Linked DNA regions of Spartinivicinus poritis. The protein of the gene in region 1 binds, or shares a complex with, the protein of each later gene. Links are inferred from orthologs where the notes say so. Each region holds a gene or a part of one and is shown in the gene's direction. Other genes may lie near its edges. The genes, in order: metK and groL.

The links.
Region 2: the proteins of metK (region 1) and groL are in contact, whole or in part, in a cryo-EM structure (PDB 8P4O), measured with the Escherichia coli proteins. The link is inferred for Spartinivicinus poritis from one-to-one orthologs.

Annotation. Positions count from the first base shown.
Region 1 is NZ_JAPMOU010000022.1:86,132-89,274, reverse strand. The notes cover bases 88-2,900. They hold metK (methionine adenosyltransferase), read left to right. Parts: upstream 88-818; coding sequence 819-1,982; downstream 1,983-2,900. Other genes in these bases: ahcY (adenosylhomocysteinase), read left to right, coding at 2,018-2,900; ORQ98_RS16820 (ArsR/SmtB family transcription factor), read left to right, coding at 88-795. Outside these bases: more of ORQ98_RS16820, read left to right, coding at 1-87; more of ahcY, read left to right, coding at 2,901-3,143. UniProt on the Escherichia coli protein: Catalyzes the formation of S-adenosylmethionine (AdoMet) from methionine and ATP.
Region 2 is NZ_JAPMOU010000014.1:113,353-116,552, forward strand. Bases 223-3,092 are described here. They hold groL (chaperonin GroEL), read left to right. Parts: upstream 223-773; coding sequence 774-2,411; downstream 2,412-3,092. Other genes in these bases: ORQ98_RS12735 (co-chaperone GroES), read left to right, coding at 417-710; ORQ98_RS12745 (methyl-accepting chemotaxis protein), read right to left, coding at 2,508-3,092. In the rest of the region: more of ORQ98_RS12745, read right to left, coding at 3,093-3,200.

The DNA of each region.
Region 1 (3,143 bases):
GTGACAACCCGTCGAGAAGGGAACACGATTTTTTATCGACGAGAGTGGCCTAAACCAGACCAGGCTACTGCTCAATTGCTAACGACTCTTTATAAGACTGTTGACCTGCTCCCTATAAGCACAGCAACTCACGATAGGCTCCAGCAAGTTAAGCAACAACGAGCAGAAACAGCTAGAGCCTTCTTTGCAAAATTTGCTGATAAATTCCGGCAGCAGCAGGAATTAATTGCAGAATACGACATTTATGCTGCCAGTATTAAAGAAGTCCTGACTACTCTGGCAATTCCTGAAAATAGTACAGCTGTTGAAATTGGACCAGGTGAAGGCCAATTTTTAAAAGTATTATCCCCTTTATATGAGCAGGTAATTGCTGTTGACATTTCTCAGGAAATGCTAGAGAAAGCTAAGTTGTTTGCCGCAGACCAGCAGCTAAATAATATTCAGTTTATTCATCAAGAAGCTGTCGACGCTTTAGCAACGCCTCTAACAGCTAACTGTATAGTGATGAATATGGTACTACACCATGTACCCTCTCCCGCTGAGTTATTTATTAAAGCAAGTGAAGTATTAATACCTGGTGGCTCATTATTAATTAGTGACTTATGTGCCCATGATCAAAGCTGGGTACAACAAGCCTGCGGTGACATGTGGTTGGGCTTTGCTGAAGATGAAGTAAATGGCTGGGTCCAGCAGACTGACCTTGAGCCACAAGAAAGTCTGTACCTGGGATTGCGCAATGGATTTCAACTCCAGGTGCGGCATTTTATTAAGCCAGCATCAAATATAACGAACTAACCCATTAATTTAGGAAAGAACCAATGAGCGAATATTCTGTATTTACTTCTGAGTCTGTCTCAGAAGGACACCCCGATAAAGTGGCAGACCAAATTTCAGATGCAATATTAGACGCCATTATTGCAGACGATAAAGACGCCCGGGTTGCAGTAGAAACGCTAGTTAAAACTGGAATGGTTTTAGTTGCTGGCGAAGTACGTACAGAAACATACGTCGATATTGAAGACCTGGTGCGCGAAGTTGTACTGGATATTGGATATAACCACTCTGAAATGGGCTTTGATGGCGCTTCTTGCGCAGTCATGAATGCTATTGGCAAGCAGTCACCTGATATTGCCATAGGTGTGGATGAAGCCGAACATAAAGAGATGGGTGCCGGCGACCAAGGCTTAATGTTTGGTTATGCCACTAATGAAACGGATGTACTAATGCCTGCTCCTATTACCTACGCCCACCTCCTGGTTAAACGTCAGGCTGAAGTAAGAAAAAATGGCATTCTTCCTTGGCTAAGACCAGATGCTAAAAGCCAAGTAACTTTTTTATATGACCAACAAGGCAAACCCTGCGGTATTGATGCTGTTGTGTTATCTACTCAACACGAAGATGGGATTAAACAGTCAGAAATACGCGAGGCCGTATTAGAAACGATTATTCAACCAGTGTTACCTGAAGAATGGTTAACTCCACAAACCAAATATTTTATTAATCCTACTGGTAAATTTGTTATTGGTGGCCCGGTAGGTGACTGCGGATTAACTGGCCGGAAAATTATTGTGGACACCTACGGTGGTATGGCTCGTCATGGTGGTGGTGCATTTTCTGGCAAAGACCCATCAAAAGTCGACCGCAGTGCTGCCTATGCAGGCCGCTATGTAGCCAAAAACATTGTTGCAGCTGAACTTGCTGATCGATGTGAAATTCAAGTTTCTTATGCCATTGGTATAGCAGAACCAACTTCCATTAGTGTGAATACTTTTGGCACCGGTAAAATTAGCGATGACCAAATCATCGAACTGATTCGAGAGCACTTCGATCTGCGCCCTAAAGGCTTAATTGATATGCTTGACTTAAAGCGCCCCATTTATAGATCTACAGCAGCTTATGGTCACTTCGGTCGTAAAGAAGCCAAGTTTACTTGGGAAAAAACTGATAAAGCCGATATTTTGAAGCAAGCAGCTAAAATCTAACCCAATTTTAACTAACTCTTTACAGGTATGAGCTCATGGCTAACGACTATAAAGTAGCAGATATCTCTCTCGCTGACTGGGGACGCAAAGAAATTAAAATTGCCGAATCTGAAATGCCAGCACTCATGGCTATTCGTCGCAAATACAGCGACAGCAAGCCACTGGCTGGCGCCAAGATTCTTGGCTGCATTCATATGACCATCCAAACTGCAGTATTAATTGAAACTCTGGTTGAACTGGGGGCAGAAGTGCGCTGGTCATCTTGTAATATTTTCTCCACTCAAGATCACGCAGCTGCGGCTATTGCTGCCAGTGGCACACCTGTTTTTGCCTGGAAAGGCGAAACTGAAGAAGAATACGTTTGGTGTATTGAACAAACTATTCTTAAAGATGGCAAACCATGGGATGCCAATATGGTGCTGGACGATGGTGGTGACTTAACAGAAATCCTGCATAATAAATATCCTGATATGCTGGACCATATCCACGGTATTTCTGAAGAAACCACCACAGGTGTACATCGTCTGTTAGACATGTTGGAAAAAGGTACTTTAAAAGTGCCTGCAATTAATGTTAATGACTCAGTTACCAAGTCTAAAAATGACAACAAATACGGCTGTCGTCATAGTTTAAATGATGCCATTAAACGGGCAACAGACCACCTGCTATCAGGTAAGAAAGCCTTAGTTATTGGTTATGGGGATGTAGGTAAAGGCTCTGCTGCTTCACTACGTCAAGAAGGCATGATTGTTAAGGTAACAGAGATCGACCCTATTTGCGCCATGCAAGCTTGTATGGATGGCTTTGAAGTGGTTTCACCTTATATTAATGGCGTTAATACAGGCAATCCAGAAGGTATTAACCGTGAATTATTAGGTACAACCGATTTATTAGTAACCACTACAGGCAATGTGCATGTATGTGATCAAAATATGTTACAAGCACTAAAATGTGGTGCAGTTGTTTGTAACATTGGTCATTTTGATACCGAAATCGATACGGCTTTTATGCGCAAAAACTGGGAGTGGGAAGAAATCAAACCCCAGGTACATAAAATCCATCGCAACCCAGCAACTGAAGATCATATTTTACTACTATCGGAAGGTCGCCTAGTTAACTTAGGGAACGCAACAGGCCACCCATCCCGAATTATGGACGGCT
Region 2 (3,200 bases), on another replicon or contig:
TCTCGGCCTTTGCGACAGCCTAAAGGCCTATATTGTAATAGTTACCCACTATCCTCAGTACTGCTCGTGAGTTGTATCTTTGCGAGCATTTCAGATCCATCACATCCACAGAATACTACTTGAGTTGTCAGTCGATTAACTCTCTTGGTAGAAAAAAATTAAAAAAATTTTGTTGAAAGGTGTTGAAAAGTTTTTGGAGCAACCCCATCTTCCTTCACACAAAAGTTTGATGTCAGTCATAGTATGGTCTGCCTTCGAGTTGTAGGCGCAATCTACTGATGGCTGGATCAATTTAGCTGCTTTCTTAAGGCTGCTTTCTTAAGGAATGCTGCATAGCAATAAGCTGATTATGCTGTGCTGATTTATACGATAGTTGAGCAACACTCGGCGAATTGAAAAACATTGGAGAGTGATCAATGAAAATCCGTCCATTACACGATCGCGTTGTCGTACGTCGTCAAGAAGAAGAAACCACTACTTCTGGCGGCATTGTGTTACCAGGTACTGCTGCTGAAAAGCCTAACCAAGGTGAAGTTGTTGCTATTGGTGAAGGCAGAGTTTTAGATAACGGCGAAGTACGTCCATTAAGTGTTAAGGTTGGCGACAAGGTCGTTTTTGGTCAGTACGCTGGAAGCAACACAGTAAAAATTGACGGCGAAGAGCTGATCATCATGAATGAAAGCGAAATTTATGGTGTGTTGGAAGGCTAAGCCTTTTTAATTTATTTCTCGCTTTCTTAAACAGATAATTTAGTTCAAAGTAAGGATATTAACATGGCAAAAGAAGTCGTTTTCAGTGATGACGCCCGTCAGCGCATGTTGCTAGGTGTTAACCAATTAGCAGATGCAGTTAAGGCTACCTTAGGACCAAAAGGTCGTAATGTAATTATCGAAAAATCTTTCGGTGCGCCAACCATTACTAAAGATGGTGTTTCTGTTGCGAAAGAAATCGAGCTGAAAGACAAGTTCGAAAACATGGGCGCGCAAATGGTTAAAGAAGTAGCGTCTCAAGCAAATGACAAAGCAGGTGACGGTACAACAACTGCGACTGTACTCGCTCAGTCAATCGTTAACGAAGGTTTGAAGTCTGTTGCTGCAGGCATGAACCCAATGGACCTAAAGCGTGGTATCGACAAAGCAGTTGTTGCTGTTGTTGAAAAATTACAAGCGGCTGCGACTCCATGTGAAACCTCAAAGTCTATTGCTCAAGTAGGTACCATTTCTGCTAACGCTGATGAGCAAGTCGGTGAAATCATTGCTCAAGCAATGGAAAAAGTAGGTAAAGAAGGTGTAATCACTGTAGAAGAAGGCAGTGGTTTAGAGAACGAACTGGACGTTGTTGAAGGTATGCAGTTTGACCGTGGCTACCTGTCACCTTACTTCATCAACAACCAAGAAAGCATGAGTGCTGAGCTGGAAAGCCCATACATTCTGTTGGTTGATAAGAAAATCTCTAACATCCGTGATCTGCTACCCGTTCTAGAAGCGGTTGCTAAAGCATCTAAGCCACTGTTAATTATTGCTGAAGATGTTGAAGGCGAAGCATTAGCAACACTGGTTGTTAACAACATGCGTGGCATCGTTAAAGTAGCCGCTGTTAAAGCGCCTGGCTTCGGTGATCGTCGTAAGGCTATGTTGCAAGACATCGCTATTCTGACTGGCGGAACGGTTATTTCTGAAGAAGTCGGCCTGTCTTTAGAAGGCGCTACCTTAGATGATCTTGGCCAAGCTAAGCGTGTAACGATCACTAAAGAAGACACAACAGTTGTTGACGGTGCTGGCGCTGCTGCTGATATTCAAGCGCGTGTTGAGCAAATCCGTGCTGAAATTGAGCAATCTACTTCTGACTACGACAAAGAAAAACTGCAAGAGCGCGTTGCTAAGCTTGCTGGTGGTGTTGCCGTCATCAAAGTAGGTGCTGGTTCTGAAGTAGAAATGAAAGAGAAGAAAGCCCGTGTTGAAGACGCATTACACGCAACTCGTGCCGCTGTAGAAGAAGGCGTTGTTGCTGGTGGTGGTGTTGCACTGGTGCGTGCTTTACAAGGCATCACTGTTGAAGGTGATAACGAAGATCAAAACCAAGGTGTTGCTTTAGCACTGCGTGCTTTAGAAGCGCCAATTCGTCAAATCGCTGAAAATGCTGGTGATGAAGGCTCTGTAGTTGTAGACAAAGTGAAGCAAGGCGAAGGTAGCTTTGGTTACAATGCTGCAACGGGTGAGTACGGCGATATGATTGAGATGGGTATTCTTGATCCAGCTAAAGTAACTCGTGCTGCACTACAAGCAGCAGCATCTGTTGCTGGTCTGATGATCACGACTGAAGCAATGGTTGCTGAAATCCCAGAAGATAAGCCTGCGCCTGATATGGGCGGCATGGGCGGTGGCATGGGTGGAATGGGCGGCATGATGTAATGTCGGCTATTTAGCCAAGCTTCCTCTTTGGCAGCTAACGCTAAAAAACCCCTCAATTGAGGGGTTTTGCTGTTTTAGGGAAATGAAAAATTATGTTTAGTGGCCTAGTTTGTTAACGATTTTTTCAAGCTCATTAGACAAATCTTCCAAAGCGGCGCTGGTTTGTGCAGTTTTTTCTGCTTGATCACTGTTGGAAGAAGCAATGGTGGTAATTTCATGGATGTTCTGGGTTATATCTTCTGCAACAGAGGTTTGCTCTTCTGCCGCAGTGGCAATTTGGTGGTTCATATCACGAATTTCTTCAACTGCCTGAGTAATATTTTTTAAAGCAGTACCAGCCTGAGATACTCTTTCTACCCCAAGATCGGTTTGGGTTTTGCCTCGCTCAATCGCTTCAACTGCGTGGTGTGCACCCACTTGAACATTTTCAATAATGCCTTGTATTTCTGCTGTCGATTGCTGAGTACGTTGGGCCAGTGTCCTTACTTCATCGGCCACGACTGCAAACCCTCGACCTTGATCACCTGCCCGTGCTGCTTCAATGGCTGCGTTTAGAGCTAGCAGGTTAGTTTGTTCAGCAATACCTCGAATGACGTCTAATACAGTACCAATACTTTTGGTGTCTTCTTCTAGCTTTTGAATAACCTCTGATGCATTAGCAATTTCTTGTGACATATTTTCAATGGTTTTAATAGTGCCTTCCATTACCGTCATGCTTTCCTGGGCTGATTCATCTGCTTGGCTGGCTGCACTAGCGGCGCCTTGAGCATGTTCTGCCACTTCATTTGC